One region of the Pseudomonas yamanorum genome, then DNA from elsewhere that is predicted to be linked to it. Evidence: riboswitches for the same ligand, from Rfam matches in the RefSeq annotation. Region 1 holds a riboswitch; each other region holds the start of a gene.
The links. A riboswitch is a leader RNA that binds a small molecule or an ion and turns the genes downstream of it on or off. The one in region 1 is predicted to bind cobalamin.
Positions count from the first base shown of each region.

Region 2: another riboswitch for cobalamin. It lies ahead of BLU46_RS02845 (TonB-dependent receptor plug domain-containing protein); the one in region 1 lies ahead of cobO (cob(I)yrinic acid a,c-diamide adenosyltransferase).
Region 3: another riboswitch for cobalamin. It lies ahead of BLU46_RS30210 (CbtB domain-containing protein); the one in region 1 lies ahead of cobO (cob(I)yrinic acid a,c-diamide adenosyltransferase).
Region 4: another riboswitch for cobalamin. It lies ahead of cobW (cobalamin biosynthesis protein CobW); the one in region 1 lies ahead of cobO (cob(I)yrinic acid a,c-diamide adenosyltransferase).

Region 1 covers NZ_LT629793.1:1,706,319-1,711,600, forward strand. The annotation lists gene bluB (5,6-dimethylbenzimidazole synthase) at 1-300, opposite strand, end outside; gene BLU46_RS08250 (cobyrinate a,c-diamide synthase) at 297-1,688, opposite strand; gene cobO (cob(I)yrinic acid a,c-diamide adenosyltransferase) at 1,685-2,296, opposite strand; cobalamin riboswitch at 2,377-2,613, opposite strand; gene BLU46_RS08260 (PQQ-dependent sugar dehydrogenase) at 2,713-4,026, shown strand; gene BLU46_RS08265 (C40 family peptidase) at 4,160-4,702, opposite strand; gene BLU46_RS08270 (C40 family peptidase) at 4,847-5,282, opposite strand, start outside.
Region 2 covers NZ_LT629793.1:585,308-590,589, reverse strand. The annotation lists gene BLU46_RS02855 (ABC transporter substrate-binding protein) at 49-969, opposite strand; gene BLU46_RS02850 ((2Fe-2S) ferredoxin domain-containing protein) at 966-1,298, opposite strand; gene BLU46_RS02845 (TonB-dependent receptor plug domain-containing protein) at 1,310-3,244, opposite strand; cobalamin riboswitch at 3,339-3,547, opposite strand; gene lexA (transcriptional repressor LexA) at 3,649-4,266, shown strand; gene imuA (translesion DNA synthesis-associated protein ImuA) at 4,266-4,877, shown strand; gene BLU46_RS02830 (Y-family DNA polymerase) at 4,885-5,282, shown strand, end outside.
Region 3 covers NZ_LT629793.1:6,489,145-6,494,426, forward strand. The annotation lists gene BLU46_RS30175 (acyltransferase family protein) at 1-344, shown strand, start outside; gene nfuA (Fe-S biogenesis protein NfuA) at 404-988, shown strand; gene cobM (precorrin-4 C(11)-methyltransferase) at 1,898-2,644, opposite strand; gene BLU46_RS30200 (cobalamin biosynthesis protein) at 2,728-3,120, opposite strand; gene BLU46_RS30205 (CbtA family protein) at 3,117-3,815, opposite strand; gene BLU46_RS30210 (CbtB domain-containing protein) at 3,827-4,015, opposite strand; cobalamin riboswitch at 4,111-4,326, opposite strand; gene fabF (beta-ketoacyl-ACP synthase II) at 4,363-5,282, opposite strand, start outside.
Region 4 covers NZ_LT629793.1:6,494,503-6,499,784, reverse strand. The annotation lists gene cobN (cobaltochelatase subunit CobN) at 1-3,021, opposite strand, end outside; gene cobW (cobalamin biosynthesis protein CobW) at 3,025-4,086, opposite strand; cobalamin riboswitch at 4,180-4,381, opposite strand; gene BLU46_RS30220 (winged helix-turn-helix transcriptional regulator) at 4,378-4,896, opposite strand; gene fabF (beta-ketoacyl-ACP synthase II) at 5,010-5,282, shown strand, end outside.

The sequences.
Region 1 (5,282 bases):
GATGCCTTCGACCTTGAGCTTCATGAACTGGTCGGAGCGCTCGCCAAGGGCCTCGGCGGTGCGTACCCGTTCTTCTTCCACTAACTGCTGGATCTGGCCGCGCAGGTTGCGGTCGCTGATGCGGATAAACCGCCAGGGCTGCATCAACCCGACGCTCGGCGCCTGGTGGGCGGCTTGCAGCAGGCGGTGGAGCAATTCAGGCGCGACGGCGCCGCCGCTGAAGTGGCGCATGTCGCGGCGTTCGGCGATGGCGCGGTAGACGGCTTCGCGATCGGCTTCCGGAAAGGCGTTGTCCGTCATGGCCTCATCGCGGGCAAGCCCGCTTCCACCGTAGATTGCGTTTCAACTCGGTCAAGTGTGGGAGCTGGCTTGCCTGCGATGGCGGTCTCAAGGCCCGGCGCAAACAGCGCAGCCACCGCCGTCGGGTTGGACGGGAAGTAAAAGTGCACGTAGGAAGCCGTCATCCGGCCCTGACGATAAACCGCCTCGGCGCCACGCCCACCATTCGGGCTCAGGCCCCGGGCAATCGGCTGCCACTCGGTGCTGGTCAACGAATGATGGTAGGTGTGACCGCGCAACAGGCCTTCTGGCAGTTCGACGTTTTGCAGGGCCAGCGCCGCCAGACGTTTCTGCATCACGGCATCACCCTGGAGCAGGCCGACCAGTTCGGCACGGGTGCCGTCGACATCGGTGAGCGAGTCCAGCAGATAGAGCATGCCGCCGCATTCGGCCAGCAGCGGCTTGCCGGCAGCGTGATGGGCGCGAATGGCGTCCAGCATCGCGGTATTTTCCGACAGCGCCTGGTGATGCAGTTCCGGGTAACCGCCGGGCAGGTAGAGGCTGTCAGCTTCGGGCAATGCGCGGTCACGAATCGGCGAGAAGAAGCACAGTTCGGCGCCCATCGCCCGCAGCAGGTCGAGGCTGGCGCCATAGGTAAAGGCGAAGGCTTCGTCACGGGCCACGGCGATGCGTACGCCGGCCAGTAACGGCTCAGCCTCGATCATCTCGGGTGCGGCGAACTCCACCGGCGGTGGCAGCGCTACCTCACAGCTGCTGCCCAAGGCTTGGGCGGCGGCGTCGAGGCGCAAGTCGAGGTCGTTCAGTTCACTGGCCTGCACCAGGCCGAGGTGGCGGCTGGGCAACTCGATGCCGGTTTCCCGGGACAGTGCCCCGTACCAGCGCAGGCCTTCGGTGAGGCTGCCTTCAAGCAGTTGCGCATGGCGCAGCGTGCCGACACGGTTGGCCAGCACACCGGCAAACGGCAGGTCCGGCTGGTAACGCGCCAGGCCCAATGCCAGGGCGCCGAAGGTCTGGGCCATGGCCGTGCCGTCGATCACCGCCAGTACCGGCACACCAAAGTGCCGCGCCAGGTCGGCGCTGGAGGGCGTGCCGTCGAACAGGCCCATCACGCCCTCGATCAGGATCAGATCGGCTTCGCCCGCCGCTTCCCACAGCAACCGGCGACTTTCCTGCTCGCCCACCATCCACATGTCCAATTGATAGACCGGCGCACCACTGGCGCGCTCGTGGATCATCGGGTCCAGAAAGTCCGGGCCGCATTTGAACACCCGCACCTTACGCCCCAGGTTGCGGTGCAAACGGGCGAGCGCGGCGGTGACGGTGGTTTTGCCCTGGCCGGACGCCGGTGCGGCGATCAGGACAGCAGGACAGTGACGGGGCTGATTCAAAGTTCGATGCCTTTCTGCGCCTTGATACCGGCCTGGAAGGCGTGCTTGAGCATGCCCATTTCCGTCACGGTGTCGGCCATTTCGATCAATTCGGGTTTGGCGCCACGGCCGGTGACCAGCACGTGTTGCATCGGCGGGCGGGCCTGCAGGTCGCTGAGTACCTGGTCCAGGTCGAGGTAGCCGTGCTTGAGGGCGATGTTCAGCTCGTCCAGCACCACCAGGCCGATGGCCGGGTTCTGCAGCATTTCTCGGGAGACCGCCCAGGCGGCTTCGGCGGCCACGATGTCGCGCGCACGGTCCTGGGTTTCCCAGGTAAAACCTTCGCCCATTACGTGGAAGCGCACCTGCTCGGGGAAACGGCGGAAGAACAGTTCTTCGCCGGTGCTGTTGCGGCCCTTGATGAACTGCACCACGCCGCACTGCATGCCGTGGCCCATTGCTCGCGCGAGCATGCCAAAGGCAGAGCTGCTCTTGCCTTTGCCGTTGCCGGTGAGCACCAGCAGCAATCCGCACTCGTTCGGTGAATTGGCAATGCGCTCGTCAATCACGGCTTTTTTGCGCAGCATGCGCGCCAGGTGGCGTTCGTCACGATCGGGGGATTCAGTCATGGCAGCTCTCCGTTGGGGCTGGACAAAAACGGCGGGCAGGAAAAAGACACATACAGACAGCCAAGCATCGCCCACCGTGATGCTGTTGGATGGATCAGGCCGGTCTCCGGGCTCATGAGTGGCATCGGATGCCGAGGGTGCGCCTTCCCATATCGCGGGCGATACAGTGGCTTAAGGCACCGTCTTGACTCATTTACCGTTGCGGGGGCAGCGCCGGGATCGTGGCGGCACTGTAGAAAAATGCGCTCACTCACCGGCTTCCCTGTTTCACTCAGTCGGCGCGTACGCCACAGAGCACCTGAAACAAGCCGCGAAGGTTAGTGGGTTGGGGGGGGAGCGTCAATTAAAGCCGGACATGCGCGTGAACCATCGGGCCGCTGCGCTCCTCTACCACTACAGGTATTAAGGAGAAAACCATGCACAAGACCCGACTTGCCCTACTGATCATGCTCGCCGGCACCCTCGCCGCCTGCGGCGAAAGCTCTACCCTGCAAGTGTCCGACGGCACCGGGCCCTCGCCCAAACTGCCGGAACCGAATAAAACCCTGATCCCCACGGTGAACATCGCCCCGGCCATCGGCTGGCCCGAAGGCGCCAAGCCTACCCCGGCGGCAGGCACCCAAGTGGCAGCGTTTGCTGAAGGCCTGGATCACCCGCGCTGGCTGTACGTACTGCCCAATGGCGATGTACTGGTGGCGGAAACCAACGCACCGCCCAAGCCGGATGATGCCAAGGGCATTCGTGGTTGGGTGATGGAGAAAGTCATGGGCCGTGCCGGGGCCGGCGTGCCGAGCCCGAACCGCATCACCCTGCTGCGGGACGCCGACCACGACGGCGTAGCCGAAACCCGCACGGTGTTCCTGGAGAACCTGAACTCGCCGTTCGGCATGACACTGGTGGGCAACGACCTGTATGTCGCCGATTCGGACAAGTTGCTGCGTTTCCCCTATCAGCCAGGCGAAACCTCGATCAAGGGAGCCGGCACCACGGTGACCGACTTGCCGGGCGGCAGCATCAACCATCACTGGACCAAGAACGTGGTCGCCAGCCAGGACGGCAGCAAGCTGTACGTCAGCGTGGGCTCCAACAGCAACGTCGCGGAAAACGGCCTGGAAGCCGAAAAAGGCCGGGCCGCGATCTGGGAAGTGGACCGTGCTACCGGCCAGCACCGCATCTTCGCCTCCGGCCTGCGCAACCCCAACGGCATGGCTTGGGAACCGCAGAGCGGCAAGCTATGGACCGCAGTCAACGAGCGCGATGAAATCGGCAGCGACCTGGTCCCGGACTACATCACCTCGGTCAAGGATGGCGCCTTCTACGGCTGGCCCTTCAGCTACTACGGGCAGCACGTGGATGTGCGCGTGAATCCGCAGAACCCGGAGCTGGTGGCCAAGGCGATTGCACCGGACTACGCGGTGGGTCCGCACACAGCTTCCTTGGGACTGACCTTTGCCGAGGGCAGCAAGTTACCGGCGCAGTTCAGCCATGGCGCGTTTATCGGCCAACATGGTTCGTGGAACCGCAAGCCCCACAGTGGCTACAAGGTGATCTTCGTGCCGTTTGAGGCCGGCAAGCCAAAAGGCCAGCCGGTGGATGTGCTGACCGGCTTCCTCAACAGCGACGAGAAAGCCATGGGCCGTCCGGTCGGCGTGGTGATCGACAAGCAGGGGGATTTGCTGGTGGCGGATGATGTGGGGAACAAGGTATGGCGGGTGTCGGCGGCTAAATAGCCAACTTCGCAAACACCGCAAAACAAATGTGGGAGCGGGCTTGCTCGCGAATGCAGTGTGTCAGTCACCTGGTTGTCGGCTGATCCACCGCATTCGCGAGCAAGCCCGCTCCCACATTTGGTTTCGTGTTTTCCTAGGGGTTTCGTGCCAGATGCTCCGCCGGCAACACACGCTTGGCGCTCAGGTAGGCATTCTGCCAATAAGCCTTGGACAGCGTGTCCAGCTTCACCGTACCGCCGGTTTGCGGCGCATGCACAAAGCGCCCCTCACCTACGTAGATCCCGGCGTGGCTGACCTGCGAGCCGCCACCGGTGGCGAAGAAAATCAGGTCGCCGGTCTGCAGGTTGTTTTCGCTCACGTCCTGAGCGCGCATCACGATCAGCTCGCGGGTAGTGCGCGGCAGAGAGATGCCCGCCGCGTCACGGTAGACGAAGCCGATCAAGCCACTGCAATCAAACCCCGAGTCCGGCGTGTTGCCGCCCCAACGATAAGGCGTGCCGACCAGGCCCAGCGCACGAAAAAGCACGTCTTCGGCCGCAGGCGAGAAACTTTGGGTGGCGTAGGTGTTGAACACCGGCTTGGGCTTGACGGCCACGGGAGCAGGCGGAGGACGGCTTGCGCAGGCGCTGAGCAGCGCGGCGCAAACGAGAAGAATTAGGCGGGCCGAGGTCGACATGGGCAGAACAATCCTGATCTGGATGCGGCTTTCGCTGCCGAACGTTGAAAAACAGAACGCGCAAGCAAAGCTCGCGCGATCAATTTACAACAATGTCCAGGGATTCTAGCGCTTACACGTCAAACTTCAAGTATCACTTTAACTTTACTTGCTAGCGGTAACTGTAGTCGGGGCCATCGCCAGGGCGCGCTTGGCTTCGATGAAGGTTTTGCTCCAGTAGCTGTCACCCAGGTTGTCGACTCGCACACCACCGCTGCGGCGGCTGCTGGAGTGGATAAACTGGTTATCGCCCAGGTAGATACCGGCGTGACTGACGCGACCACGGCCAGCCGTACTAAAGAAAAGCAGATCACCGGGCTTGAGGTTGTTTCGTGCGACCAACGGTGCATCCACGTTGATCATTTCGCGGGTGGAGCGCGGCAGATTCATGCCGGCTTCCTCGCGGAACAGGTAGCCGATGAAGCCGCTGCAGTCGAAACCGGCTTCAGAGGTACCGCCGAAACGGTAACGGGTACCGATCAGGGACATGCCGCGTTCGAGAATGCTGTCGGCAAGAACTGGAAGCTGGTAAGGCTTGGCG
Region 2 (5,282 bases), 1.1 Mb from region 1:
AAGAGCAAAAGCCATCGCAGGCAAGCCAGCTCCCACAGAAGACTGTGTTTATTCAGCCAGTTTTTTGAGTTGCCGCGCCAGGTCCAGGGCCACCCGCCCGCTGCTTGCCGTGGGCACCAGGTGGGTAAACGGAATATCGATCATCCGGTTCTCCCGCACCGCCCGCAAACGCGAGAGCACCGGGTCACTGATCAGCAACTGGCGCTTGCGGCTGGCCGGTGACCACACTGCATCCGCCAGCAAAATCACATCCGGGTCACTCATCAGCAGGGTTTCGCTGCTCACGGTGACGCGGTATTGGTTGATCCCGGCGAATAAATTGCGCGCCCCGGCAGCCGCCACCAATGTAGTGACAAAACCCCGCCGGCCTTCGCTGTCCAGCCCGTTGACTTCACTGTCGAGGTAAAACACCGACAGCGGTTTACCCTTGCCAGTCAGTGCCTGGGCACTGGCCAGGTCGGCGTCCATGGCATCGCTCAACGCCCGCGCCCGTTGCTGTTTGTGCACCAGGGCGCCGAGGGTAAACAGGTCGTTGCGGATATGCCCGAAGTAATCCAGCGAATGCCCGTCACACGCCGACTCCAGCAAATATGACCCAACCCCGTTGCCGGCCAATCCTGTGCGGGAAGTGACGCCAGTGCCAAAGGCAGTGGCGAACCCACCGACCACCAGATCCGGTTTCTGCGCATAGAGCACTTCGCTGGACGGGTACTTGGGCGCAATCACCGGCACGCCGAAATACTCGCCGTGTCGGTGGGCCACACCGTTGTCATCCAGATACGCCACGCCCACCAATGCCGAACCGACATCCAGCGCCAATAACAGGTCGGCCGCATGCTGGTTGAGGGCCACGATGCGCGAGGGCGGTGAGTGGGTGGCCGTCCAGTCCTGGTTGCAGTTGCGATAACGGTCCGCCAGGGCCAACGATGGGCAGAGCAGGGCGCCCAACAGCAACCACGACGCTTTCATGGGCGCTCCTTGATCAGCAAATCCTCGACGACTTCGCCGCCCACCAGGTGCACTTCCACCAGCCGTTGCACGTCTGCGTTGCTGTGCACGCCGTACCAGCACGTGTCCGGGTACACCGTCACAATCGGGCCCAGGTTGCACGGGAACTGGCAGTGGGTGCGGGTCAACAGCACGCCGCCAGGCTTTTCGATGCGGTCGTGTGCCAGCAGGTGGCGGCGCAGGGTTTTCCATAATTGCAGCGCGCCACGCTGGGTGCAGCGCGGGCCGGTGCACAGGAACACGTGACGGGTGTGGTCAGGCACATGGGACCAGTCCGGATGAGTTTCCACGGGCGTACTCATCAGAAGCGATACGTGTAGCGTACTTCGGAGGTGAACGGCCGCCCGAGGTTGTCGACGTTGCTGGCGCGGCTGGTGACGTAGTCGCGATCGAACAGGTTCTCTACCAGCAGGCTGACGCGATGTTGGTGGGCGTTATCGAGGTAGCGATAGGCGTCGGCGTCGACCACGGTGTAGTTGCCGTACTCGACCTTTTTCGAGCTGACAATATCGCCGATGTAACGCACCGCAGTACCGACGCCCCACAGGCGGTCCACCGATTCATAGCCGACCCGCGAGCGGGCGAAGAAGCCAGGAATATCATTGAGGGTGACACCCGCGCGGGACTCGGTGAGGTTGCGGGTCATGTCGGCCTGCACGCTCCATTGCTCGTTAAGTTGCAGCTTGGCGTCGGCCTCGAAACCGCGCATCTGGATCTGCCCCTGGCCGTTGATCCACTGGATATCGTCCTGGGTGATCAGGTCGGTGATCTTGCGCTTGAACAGCGTCACGCTGGCGCTGAAGTCCCGCGCCAGCAGGCTGCCCTTGTAGTCGATGCCCAGCTCGGCGTTGCGGCTCTTCTCCGGCTTGAGGTTGCGGTTGCCTTTCTCATCGTCTTCGTTGACGAACAGTTGCTCGGCATTCGGCAGTTTGTAGGCGGTGCCGTATTGGCCGCGCAGGGCCCAGTTGTCGTTGAGGTCATAAAGCGAAGTGAGCATGCCGACGGTGGCGCTGTCACCGCCGCTCATGGCTTCGTGGCGTACGCCGATGCTCGGGTGCCAGTTCGGCAGGGCTTCGATATTCGGGCGCAGTTGGGTGTACAGCGCGTGGGCCTGGGCCTTGTTGTCGTCGATGATCAATACATCATCCTGGCCCTTGAACCACTGGTTATCGGAACCGAATACCAGCACATGCTCGCCGGGCAACACGGCCTTGCCTTCGGCCTGCACGCCCCAGTCGGTGAAGCCCCAGTAGTCGTTGTGGTTGATGACCTTGGTGCCGCCGCCTTCGACATTGTTGAGGCGGGTGTAGCGCGTGTCCCAATCGTTGATATGCCCTTTGACGAAGTAGCTCAGGCGCTCGTTGATGCTTTGCTCGAAGGTCGCCGTGGCGATTTGCTGCACGCGGTCGTTGGTGGTCTTGTGGTTGTCCACCGGGCGGGCGAAATCCAGGTTGGCGTCGGCGTATTGGTAAAACAGTTCCAGGCGCGTGTCATCGCCAAACGACTGGATCGCCTTGGTGCCGAAGGTGGTGACTTCGTAGGAGCGCTTCTTGTCGGTGACGTTTTTCATGTCGCGGTTGCGAAACGGTTGGTAGCCCTCGGAGACGTTGCGGCTGACGTAGGCCAGCAAGCCGAGGTCGCCAAACCCGTTATTGAAAATCTTCTCGACCCGGGCATCGCCGGTGGTGCCGCCGAAGGTGTCGGCACCCAGGTTCACCTCGCCGGACGCCTCGCGGGTTTGCGGGCTGCGGGTGACGATGTTGATCACCCCCGACACCGCCTGGGTGCCGAACAGCAGGCTCTGGCCACCCTTGAGCACTTCGATGCGCTCGATGGCGTTGGCGGGCAGGGTGTCCAGATACAGGCCGCCGTACAGGCGGTTGTTCAGGCGCACGCCGTCCAGCAGGATCAGCGTGTCGTCGTTGCGCCCGCCCAGCAGTGAATAAGTGCCGTAGTCGAACGGGCCATTCTTGGGTGCCACGTACAGGCCGGGGATGAACATCTGCATCACGCGCGACACATCGGCGGCGGGGCCGGCGCGTTCAATCTGTTCGCGGGTGACGATCTCAACCTTGCTGCCGTACTGGGCCATCTCGGCCACGGTGGTGGATTCCACCGACGGTGCGGAAACGTTAAGTTGCTTGAGTTCCAGGGTGTTGTCGTCGGCCAGCAGCAGGGGGCTGAACAGGCAGCCGAACAACAGGCCGGGCACAGGAGTCTTGAAAGGTCGAATCATAGTCTTCTCGGAAAAGTATCTTTCGCGAAAAGCACGCACGAGTAGGCACCGAGCACACGCCAATACCGGCCCATGCCCGCCCACCGCAGGATTTTGCCAAACAGAATTCCAGGCCGGTCTCCGGGCTCACGCGTATGGACACCTTCACCTTCCCATGGCGCGCTGGCCACAGTGGTGTGTCGAAGGGGTCACGCGTCTACCGTTGCGGGGGCAGCACCGGACTGGCTCAAAAAAAGAGCGGCACCGGTTTCCCGTTTCACCCCAAGCACGGCGGCAGGGGGCACCTGAAACAGGCCGGCATCTGAACATTCGAAAGACCGTTCGTCAACTTGGCGGGGACTTTTCCGGTGGCTGCATGGGAAGCGACTGACGGATATTGCCAGAAAATTCCCACAGGAGTACAAATGTACTCCATGACGAATCTAACGCCCCGCCGTACCGCCATCCTGACCTTTATCCGCGACCGAATCGCGCAGCAAGGCCAGTCTCCCAGCCTCGCCGAGATCGCCGAGGCGTTCGGCTTTGCCTCCCGCAGCGTGGCGCGCAAGCATGTGCTGGCGCTGACCGAGGGCGGCTTTATCGAGGTCAACCCCAACCAGGCGCGCGGCATTCGCCTGCTCAATCAGCCGGCGCGGCCGGAGCTGCTGGACATCCCGGTACTCGGCCGGGTGGCCGCCGGCTTGCCCATTGGCGCCGACGCTGAAGTGCATAACCGTCTGCTGCTTGATCCCTCCATGTTCGCGAAAACCCCGGACTACCTGCTGCGGGTACAGGGCGATTCGATGATCGAAGACGGCATCCTCGATGGCGACCTGGTGGGCGTACGCCGCAGTGCCGAGGCCTTGAACGGGCAGATTGTGGTGGCGCGCCTGGACGGTGAGGTCACCATCAAGCGTTTCGAACACGTCGGCGAGCGCGTGCGCTTGCTGCCGCGCAACCCCGCTTATCAACCCATCGTGGTGCGGCCCGATCAGGACCTGGCCATCGAAGGGGTGTTCTGCGGTTTGGTGAGGCAAGGCTGATGGGCGCCGTCGTTGCACTGGACTCGCTGTTCAATGGCGGCCGGGTCTGGAAAGGCCGGCCTGCCGCGCCGCCCGCCAGCGTCCATCCCACCGGGCTTGCGGCTCTGGATGCAGTGCTGCCCAGCGGTGGCTGGCCGGAAGCGGCGTTGAGTGAAATCCTGATGGCGAAGGAGGGCGTGGGCGAGTTGCAACTGGTGTGGCCGACCCTGGCGCGGTTGTCGGCGGCCGGCGAGCGCATCGTGCTGGTGGCGCCGCCTTACACGCCGTACCCCCACGCCTGGCAAAACGCCGGGGTGGATGTGCGCCAGCTTTCCGTGATCCAGGCCGATGAACGCGATGCCTTGTGGGCCGTGGAGCAATGCCTGCGTTCCGGCAGTTGTGGCGCGGTGCTGTGCTGGCCGCGAAAGGCCGATGACCGGGCCTTGCGCCGCTTGCAGGTGGCGGCGGAAACCGGCCAGACCCTGGCCTTTGCCTGGCGCTCCTTGAACGAGGCCATCAACCCGTCACCGGCCGCCTTGCGCCTCGCGGTAGAGGCGAGCCCGGCGCAAGTGCGTGTGCTCAAGTGCCGGGGCGGCCTGGCCCATCCCGCGCCCATTGCGCTTGGGCACTGAGGTTGGCATGCGCTGGGTGTGTATTGTCTTCCCGCAATTGGCGCTGGACGGGGTGCTGCGTCTGCGCCCCGAACCGGATCAGCCATTGGCCCTGTTGGCCGGCACGCCGCAACGACGGGTGCTGCAAACCGTCAATGAGGCCGCGCGCAAGCTCGGCCTGCGCCCCGGCCAATCCCTGACGGCGGCCCATGCCTTGACCAAGGCTTTTGCCTGCGCCGAATACGACCCGGCACAGATCGAATACTGGCAGCAATTTCTTGCGGCCTGGGCCTACCGTTTCAGCTCCCAGGTCAGCGTGTATTACCCACGGGCGTTGTTGTTCGAGATCGAGTCGAGCCTGGGCCTGTTCGGGCCCTGGCCGTTGCTCGAAGCGCGCTTGCGCAAGGAACTGACTGACCTGGGGTT
Region 3 (5,282 bases), 2.3 Mb from region 1:
ACTGGCCGGCATCACCTCGCGCCCTGACCTGGGGCTTGCCGAGTGCGGTGCTGGTGGTGGCCTGTATCTCGATGGAACGCTATTTCGAGCGCAGCCGCCTGCTCAAGGTGATGGGGGATTGTTCTTATTCGGTCTATCTGATGCACGTGCTGGTGTTGTCCGCCGGCGGTTTTGTCGCCCAGCGTTATGGGGTCAATGCCTACGTGATGCTCGGCGTGTGCGTGGTGTTGATCGCCCTTGGGTCGTTGGCCAGCTATCACTGGTTGGAAAAGGGCAGTTATCGTCGGCTCAAAGGCTGGTTCGATGGCGACGAACGGTTGGTTCTTTTCCGACAAAAATACTAGGACTTTGTACCTCGGTAATAATTTGGCGTAAACTGCCGGCAAGCCTGCGAGGAGTTTCCATGACCGCTATTACCATTACCGACGCCGCCCACGATTACCTGGCTGATCTGCTGTCGAAGCAGAACACCCCGGGCATCGGGATCCGCGTCTTTATCACCCAGCCCGGCACCCAGTACGCAGAGACGTGCATTGCCTACTGCAAGCCGGGAGAAGAAAAACCTGAAGATACGGCGTTGGGGCTGAAAAGCTTCACGGCGTATATCGATGCGTTCAGCGAAGCTTTCCTTGACGATGCGGTGGTTGACTACGCCACTGATCGTATGGGTGGCCAACTGACCATCAAGGCGCCGAACGCCAAGGTGCCGAACGTTAATGCGGATAGCCCGATTAACGAGCGCATCAACTATTACCTGCAGACCGAGATCAATCCCGGGCTGGCCAGCCACGGTGGTCAGGTGAGCCTGATTGATGTGGTGGATGATGGTATTGCTGTGTTGAAGTTTGGTGGCGGTTGCCAGGGCTGTGGCCAGGCGGACGTGACCTTGCGTGAGGGGATTGAGCGTACGCTGCTTGAGCGGGTTCCGGAGCTTAAGGGTGTGCGGGATGTGACTGACCATACGCAGAAAGAAAACGCCTACTACTAAGGGTGTTCGCTGCTGATGTGGAAAAACGGCGCCTCGTGAGCGCCGTTTTTTATTTTGAATCAGCGGGTTGCGTGGTGTTTGTGAGATTTTAGGTTGGGGGTTTGTGTACATATCCGTTGCTGCGGTAACGGCCACTTAGGGTTCCGCTCTTACAGCGGGTCACTTTTGGCAAACGCCCCAAAAGTAACCAAAAGGTCTTTGCCCCACCACTCGGTGCCTCGCTTAGGCTCGGCATGCCCGCACTCCGGCACGATTCCGCGGGTCGCCGCGACGGGCCATCCATGGCCCGGCGCGGCTAAATCGGCATCCCTGCCGATTTACCCGCTCCACCGTGCCTACTTGCGGCCATCGTGGTTAACGGGGCCCGCAGATCAAAATCAAAAGCAGATCAAAAGCACGCAGCTTCGCTGGCGCTCGACAGCTGCTACGGGCGGGGTGGCGCTGCTTTTCTGTGGGAGCTGGCTTGCCTGCGATGCAGACAACTCGGTGCATCAGGTACACCCAGTTGATGCTATCGCAGGCAAGCCAGCTCCCACATTTGACCGTGCCCGCTTTAGCTTTTGATTTTGCTCTTCAACACTCAAGCCGGCCGGTAGGCCGCTGTGCCCTTGATCTGCTTTTGATCTTGATCTTAGGCGCCCCGTTAAACCACGCTGGCCGAACGCAGGCTTTGGAGCGTGGGTAACCCGGCAGGACGCCGGGTTAGCCGTCCTGGGCCAAGGATGGCCCATGACGGCGGCCCACGGTCCAAAGCCGGAGTGAGGGCACACCGAGCCTAGGCGAGGTGCCGAGTGGTGGGGCAAGAGCGTTTTGCTTACTTTTGCGCTGTTCAAAAGTGAGCCGCTGTAAGAGCGGAACCCTAGGTGGCCGTTACCTAAATAACGGATATGTACACCATCACCACCCCCCTCAGGGCCGATACAGATGCGCATGCCCCGCGCGATACAACGACGACTCACCAAAACCGTCACTGGCCAAAACCCGACCCACGACAATCAACGCCGTACGCCGAAACCCCTTGGCCGCCACCTTCCCGGCAATATCCGCCAGCGTACCAATGGCCCAATCCTGATCCGGCCAGGTCGCCCGATGCACCACGGCAATCGGACAATCCTCCCCATAGTGAGGCACCAACTCAGCCACGATCCTCTCCAGATGATTCACCCCCAGATGAATCGCCATGGTCGTCCCATGCTGCGCCAAACTACTGAACGCCTCACCCTCAGGCATCGCCGTCTTATCCGCATACCGCGTCAAAATCACACTCTGCGCAATGTCCGGCAACGTCAGCTCAGCCTCCAACAACGCCGCACACGCCGCCACTGCCGTAACCCCAGGAATGATCTGAAACCCAATCCCCAGCTCCCGCAACAGCCGAATCTGCTCCCCAATCGCCCCGTACAAACTCGGATCCCCGGAATGCACCCGCGCCACATCCTGGCCTTTCTCATGGGCCGTCTTGATCAGCCCAATGATCTGCTCCAGATGCAGCTCCGCACTGTTAACCACCAGCTCCGCCTGATGCCCCTCAAGCACCGCCGCCGGCACCAGCGAACCGGCATAGATAATCACCGGGCAACTGCGAATCAGCCGCTGCCCCTTGACGGTGATCAGTTCCGGGTCACCTGGACCGGCGCCGATGAAAAAGACAGTCATGGATTCATTCCTGTGAAAAAAAGCACGCGAGCAGCCCTCCAGATGAAGATTGCTCATGATCAAAGCTGACGATTATCGGGAATTCAGCCGGCGCAAGCCAATGCAAAGGTGGCCTGGGCGGTTTTTTTGCGGGTGACCAGCAGGGTAGCAGGGCCTTGGGACAGGTGTTCTGCGAGGGCCAGGGCGGCACTTTCCGCGATGCCGTAGCAGCCGGTATAAGCAAAAACCGTCTCAGACTTATGGCTCAATCGATCTTCATAAGACGCCAATTGCGCCGCACTGAAAAACACCAACGGCAACTCCAGAACCTGAGCCAGCGCCAGCAACCCCGGCTCATCCTGTTTGCGATCAAGACTGGCCAACGCAGTGATGCGCTGACGTTCAATGCCACCCTCGGCGAGGGCGGCATTGAACAGCTCAAGCAGGGCGTCGACAGAACAACCCCGCTGGCAACCCAGGCCCACCGCCAGGATCATGCCGAATACTGACCATCACGGTTACGGCGAAACAGCCACGCACTGATCAAGCCCAGCGCCAGCCAGAAGGCAATGTTGGTCAACTGCGAGGCAACCTTGAACTGAGCTTCCAGGGCTTCCGGTGCCAGCATCGAGTGGACCTCCGGCTGTGGCGCACCAATCACATGCGGGACCGTCAGGATCGCCACGCCCAGGACTTTCAGCAACCAGTTGCGACCGAACACGATCAGCGCGATACCGGCAGCGGTGGAGCCGGCAGTGCCGATCCACCAGATCTGCCGTTGTGCCAAGTCTGCGGCAGCCGTGCCCGGCAATTCAGGCGGCAAACCCAGGGTTGGCGCCAACACAAAGGTGGCGTAACCGGCCAGACCCCACAGCAGGCCTTGAGCCGTACGGGTCGGTGCACGCAGGGTGTACAGGCCGGCAAGCATCAGGGCAAAGCCCACGGCAACCACCAGGTTACCGCCTGTGGTCGACAGCACGCGCTGCCAGCCATCTTCCGGCTCCCAGGCTTCGGCGTCGTGGCTGTGGGCTGCAGCGCCGGCATGCTCATGCACTTCGGTGGCCACGGGGGCTTTTTCGAAGGTTTCCGCCTGCAGAATCAGTGGGGCAACCCAGAAGCTTTGCAGCAAGGTCAGCAGCAAGGCGGCCAGAAGACCGGTGAAACCTGCGGTTTGGGCAATACGCTTGATCATGTCGGCAGGTCTCAGTGGCACGGGAACGCGGCGCTGTGGCGGGTATCGTGGGCGGCGTTGTGCACCGCTTCGATGTGCGAGAAACCGGCGAAATACACCAGGCACGCGCCGAGGATCGACGCGCCGATAGCGGCGGTCAGGCGTTGGCTCAGGGTGGCGGTGGTGCTGGCGGTAGAGGCGGTGCTGCTGATGATCGACATGGCGCGTCCCTTCAGGGTTCAGGGTGCACGAGCGCATGAAAACCCCGCGAGCCAGGCACGCAGGGTTCTGAACAGCGCCCGCCCACCGCGGGTTTGTTATCTGATTTTTTCGGGCCGGTCTCCGGGCTTGCGAGGGGCCTGGGCCTTGAAAGCATCACCTTCCCATGCCCTGGAGGCACAGTGGATTTGACGCTTCACTCGCTTACCGTTGCGGGGGCAGCACCGGACTCGTCACGCCCTTGAGTAAAGGAACATGACTCACCGGTTTCCCGTTTCACCCTGTGAAGGGCACCCGAAACAAGATGTGTAGGAGAGCATGGGCGGGCGATGGACGTCAAATCGCCGCGTTAACTCCAGCGTTTGAACAACACACTGGCATTCACGCCACCAAATCCGAATCCATTGGATATCGCGTATTCAATCGGCAGCGGCCGGGCTTGACCTCGGACCATATCCAGCCCTTCGGCAGCGGGGTCCGGGTTGTCCAGGTTGAGGGTCGCCGGGGCAATCTGATCGCGCAGGGCGAGCACAGTGAAGATCGCCTCGATCCCGCCCGCTGCGCCCAACAGATGGCCGGTCGCCGACTTGGTGGCGCTGATCGCGACGCTGGCATTTGCACCGAACAGCGTATTGATCGCCGCCAGTTCGCCGTTGTCACCTACGGGTGTCGACGTGGCATGGGCGTTCAAATGCTGGATCTGTGCGGCGCTGATCCCCGCTTGCGCAATCGCCAATTCCATCGCCCGGCGCGCACCGGAGCCATCTTCCGGCCCTGAAGTCATGTGATAGGCGTCGGCGCTGGTACCGTAGCCCACCAGCTCGGCGATAGGCGTGGCCCCGCGAGCCAGTGCATGCTCCAGCTCCTCGATCACCAATATCCCGGCACCTTCGCCCATCACAAATCCATCTCGGCCTTGATCAAATGGGCGGGAAGCCAATGCCGGCGTGTCGTTGTAATCGCTGGACAGTGCACGTGCTGCGGCAAAACCGCCGAGGCTGACCCGGTGGATGCAGGCTTCGGCGCCGCCACACACGGCGATATCGATTTCCCCTGCGCGGATCATCCGAGCGGCATCACCAATCGCCTGTACGCCGGCGGCGCAAGCGGTGACGGGGGAGCCGAGCGGGCCTTTCAGTTGGTGCTGGATCGACACATGCCCGGCTGCCATGTTGCCGAGGAATGACGGGATCGTGAACGGCGACAGGCGGCGTGGCCCTTTGCTGTCAGCCGTACGAACGGCCTCGGCAATCGCGGGAAAACCACCCA
Region 4 (5,282 bases), 2.3 Mb from region 1:
CAACGCTTCGCGCTCGCTGCGCACCTTGGCGGCCAGTGGGTTCAGGTCGTCGGGCTCGTCCAGCGCCGCCACGGCTTGCACCGCCGCGTCGAACAGCCGGATCAGGTTGGCGAACGCATCGCGGAAGAAGCCCGACACGCGCAAGGTCACATCGACACGTGGCCGGTCCAGCAGACTGATGGGCAGGATTTCAAAGTCATCCACCCGCTGGCTGCCCGTGGCCCATACCGGGCGCACGCCCATCAGTGCCATGGCCTGGGCAATGTCGTCGCCGCCGGTGCGCATGGTGGCAGTGCCCCACACCGACAGGCCGAGCTGGCGCAAGTGGTCGCCATGATCCTGCAGGTGACGCTCAAGAATCAGGTTCGCCGACTGGAAGCCGATGCGCCAAGCGGTGGTAGTGGGCAGGTTGCGCACATCCACCGAGAAAAAATTGCGACCGGTAGGCAACACGTCCAGGCGGCCCCGGCTCGGCGCACCGCTGGGCCCGGCCGGGACGAACCGCCCGCTCAATGCATCCAGCAACCCGCGCATTTCCGCCGGGCCGCAAGCATCCAGGCGGGGCGCGACGACGATGCGCAGGCTCTCGATCACCGACTTGACGTCTTCCCAGCCGGGCTCTTCAAGCTGTTCCACCGCACCTTCCAGCGCCTGCTCGATCAGGCGCGCGGCATACAGCTCCAAGCGTTCACGGGTGTCGCCGGCGGTACGCCACAATTGCGTGTCGATATCCTGCAACACCAATGGACGACGCCCGGTCCACGGCTCGGCCAAGGCGCAATCCAGCGGATCGAAACCCAGCTCGAAAGCCTTGGCCAATACCCGCAGCAGACTCGATTGCGGCCCGCGCCCATCGCCACGCGGAATACGCAGCAAGGCCAGCAAGGTGTCGATGCGCAACCGGCCCTCGGGCGACTCACCAAAGATGTGCAGGCCATCGCGAATCTGCGACTCCTTCAAGTCACACAGGTAAGTGTCCAGGCGCGGCAGCCAGATCGCCGCGTCGGCGTCGCTGTCGAGGTTCTCGTCCAGGGCCAGTTCCTGGTCGATACGGGTTTCCCGCACCAGCTTGAGGATGTCCTTTTGCAGCTCGCGGGCCCTTCGTGGGTCGAGCAATTGCGCTTCGTAATACTCGTCGGCCAGCAGCTCCAGGTCGCGCAACGGGCCGTAGGTTTCGGCGCGGGTCAGCGGCGGCATCAGATGGTCGATGATCACGGCCTGGGTGCGGCGCTTGGCCTGGGCGCCCTCGCCCGGGTCGTTGACGATAAACGGGTAGATATTCGGCAGCGGCCCCAGCAATGCGTCCGGCCAGCAGTTTTCGGAAAGCCCGACGCCCTTGCCCGGCAGCCACTCCAGGTTGCCGTGCTTGCCGACGTGGATCACGCCGTGGGCGCTGTAGGTCTGGCGCAACCAGAAGTAGAACGCCAAGTAACCGTGGGGCGGCACCAGGTCCGGGTCGTGATAAACGGCACTGGCGTCGACCTGGTAACCCCGGGCCGGCTGGATGCCGACGAAGGTCAGGCCGAAACGCAGGCCGGCAATCATCATGCGGCCGTCGCGGAACATCGGATCGGTATGAGGTGTGCCCCAGCGTGCCAAAACCGCTTGGCGGTTAGACTCGGGCAAGCGGTTGAACATCGCTTCGTAGTCGTCGAGCGCCAGGCTTTGGTGACACGGACGCAGGTCGAGGCTGTCCAGGTCGTTGCTGACACCGCCCAACAGTTCCTGGATCAGCGCGGTACCGCTTTGCGGCAACACGTCCGGCAGCGGATAACCTTCAGTCTTTAATGCACGCAAGATGTTCAGCGCGGCGGCTGGGGTGTCGAGCCCCACGCCATTGCCGATACGCCCATCCCGGGTCGGGTAGTTGGCGAGGATCAGCGCGATGCGCTTTTCGCCATTCGGCACCCGCGCCAGCTCCACCCAACGCCGTGCCAGTTCGGCGACGAAGTCCATGCGCTCCGGCTGTGCGCGATAGCACACCACATCCGACTGGCTGCGCTCGCTGCGCCAGGCCAGGTCTTTGAAGCTGATGGGCCGGCTGATGATGCGCCCGTCCAGTTCCGGCAACGCGATGTGCATCGCCAGGTCCCGGGGGCCGAGGCCTTGCTCGCTGGCCTGCCAGCCGGGCTCGTTGTCCTGGGCGCAAATCGCCTGGATCACCGGAATATTGCGGCGAAACGGCCGCAAGTGCGGGGCTTCGGGGCTGGATTGGGCAAAGCCGGTGGTGTTCAGAATCACCGAGGCGTGCACTTCGTCCAACAAGTCCTCGACCACCGTCAGGCAGCCTGGCTCTTTCAAACTGGCCACCGCCATCGGCAGCGGGTTAAGACCCGCCGCCTGCAAGCGTTGGCAAAAAACATCGATAAAGCCGGTGTTGGCCGCCTGCAAATGGGAGCGGTAGAACAGCACCGCGGCCACCGGAAAATCAGCTTGCCAGTCAGCCTGCCAATCGTTGAGACGGGCATTTGCTTTACGCGGGTGATAAATCGCCGTGCGCGGCAGGGTTTGCGGCTCGCTCCAGGCGTAATCGCGGCCAAGATAGCCCGCAGCCAGGCAGCGATAGAAATCCAGCGCATTACCCAAGCCACCCTGGCGCAGGAAGTGCCAGAGCCGGTCACGCTCCTCGGCACCCACGGTGCTGAGACCGCTGAGTTCCGGGTCCGGGCGATCATCCCCCGGCACCAGAATCAGCTGCACTCCACGCTCGGCCAATTCCACCAAGCGCTCGATACCGTAGCGCCAATAACCGATGCCGCCGTGCAGCGAAATCAGGATGACCTTGGCGTGACGCAGTACCTCATCCACATACAGGTCGACCGAGGCATGGTTCTGCACCTGCATCGGGTTGGCCAGCCGCAGGCTCGGGTAATCCTCGGGCAACTGCTGGGCCGCTTCGGCCAGCAACGCCAGGCTGGAATCACCGCTGCACAGGATTACCAGCTCGGCGGGAGTCTGTCCAAGGTCGGCAATGTTGTCATCCGAAACGAAACCGCCGGGCTGGGTCCTGAGCAGGTGCATGGGTTAAACGCTGAGGGCGGCGCGCAGTTGCGCTTCAAGCAAGGCGGCGTCCAGTTCCTGGCCGATCAGCACCAAGTGCGTGGCGCGGGGCTCATCGGCGCGCCAGGCGCGGTCGAAGTGCTTGTCAAAACGGGTGCCCACGCCCTGGATCAGCAGGCGCATCGGTTTGTTCGGGATCGCCGCAAAACCCTTGACCCGCAGGATGCCGTGCTTGACCACCAGTTGGGTCAGGGCGTCCAGCAGCAGGCTTTCGTCAGCCTGGGGCAGTTCGATGGAGATGGAATCGAAGGCGTCGTGATCGTGGTCGTCTTCACCTTCGTGATGATGATCGTGATGGCTGTGGCGACCGTCGATATGTTCTTCGGAGCCCGCGCCCAGGCCGATCAACACGTCCAGCGGCAGGCGACCGCTGCTGGCTTCGATGATTTTGACCGCCGGCGGCAGTTCTTCAGCCACTTCCAGGCGCACACGGGCCAGGTCTTCAGGGCTGATCAGGTCGGACTTGTTGAGGATCACCAGGTCGGCGCTGGCCAGTTGGTCGGCGAACAGCTCGTGCAGCGGCGATTCATGGTCCAGGTTCGGGTCGAGCTTGCGCTGGGCGTCGACCTGGTCCGGGAAGGCGGCGAACGTGCCGGCGGCCACGGCCGGGCTGTCGACCACGGTGATCACGGCGTCAACGGTGCAGGCACTGCGGATTTCCGGCCACTGGAACGCCTGGACCAAGGGTTTTGGCAGGGCCAGGCCCGAGGTTTCGATGAGGATATGGTCGAGGTCGCCGCGACGGGCCACCAGTTCGCGCATCACCGGGAAGAACTCTTCCTGGACCGTGCAGCACAGGCAGCCATTGGCCAATTCGTAGACGCGGCCGTTGGCTTCTTCTTCGGTGCAGCCGATGGAGCATTGCTTGAGGATTTCACCGTCAATGCCCAGCTCACCGAACTCGTTGACGATCACCGCGATACGGCGCCCCTGGGCGTTATCCAGCATGTGGCGCAGCAAGGTAGTCTTGCCCGAGCCGAGGAAGCCGGTAACGATGGTGACGGGGAGTTTGGCCAGTGTTTTCATCGGATGCCCTTTGGGGCGGGCATACGGGACGAGTGGCCCTGCGCGGGTGCGCAGAAGCAGAATTCGCCACCGGATCACCCCGCCCGGTTGAAGTAGAAAATCGGTTGCGAGGCAGGTCTCCTGGCTTGGGGCTTGCCGGCGGTGAGGCCGGCGCTGGCTGCGCCTTCCCGCCTTGTTCAGGCAGTGGCGTGGCAGTCAGATAAACCCTTTACAGTTGCGGGGGCAGCCGCGGCATTGACCGCGTTCCCTTCTTAGCTTCGGCCTGGGCCGAAGAACCTCGAAGGTGCAAGGCTACGCAGTGCGCGGGGACGGGTCAATGTCCGAGCGTTTGGCGCGAAGCAGCGCCAGGCGCTCCAGCATGCCCTCGCTGGCAGCAGGCCCGGCTTGAACGCTGCATTGCTCGACGGACACGCGCACACCGTCGGCGTCCACCACCGCCACTTCCACCGGGCGCCGGGTTTCCCGGTCAACCAATTGCAGGCTTTCGCCTTCGTTGGCGAAATGGCGGTTGCCCCAACCGACGAACGCCATAATCACCACCCGGAAATCCTCGCCGACCGGCGTCGGCACGTACTCGAAACGTGGCGGCCGCTCGCTGTATTGCCGGCGCTCCAACAGCCCCGCGTCCACCAGGCTGTTGAGCCGGCGAGTCAGCATGTTCGGAGCGATTCCCAGGCTCTGTGAAAACTCGTCAAAGCGCCGCAAACCTTGCAGCGCGTCGCGCATGATCAGGATGCTCCACCACTCGCCTACCCGTTCCACTCCACGGGCTACCGGGCATTCGGCATTCACCAGCGACTTACGTTGCATTGCAGTTCCTCTATGGGGCGGCCCCGGAAATTTAAGCTATCGAATGTTACTTTCATAATGATAGCTTCGTCTATGCAATGCTACCAACCTGAAATTTGCGGAGCTAAGCGATCATGAGTAAGCGAATTGTTGTGACCGGCATGGGTGCAGTGACCCCGCTGGCAACCGGCGTGGAACAGACCTGGAAACGCCTGCTGGCCGGTGAATCCGGGATTCGCAGGCTACCCGAGGCATTGGTCGGCGACCTGGCAATCAGCATCGGCGGCCAAGTGCTCGACCGCACCCAGGACCCTGAAGCCGGCTTTGACCCCGACACTGTCATCCCGGCCAAGGAACAACGCAAGATGGACCGGTTCATCGTGTTTGCCCTGGCAGCCGCGCAAGAG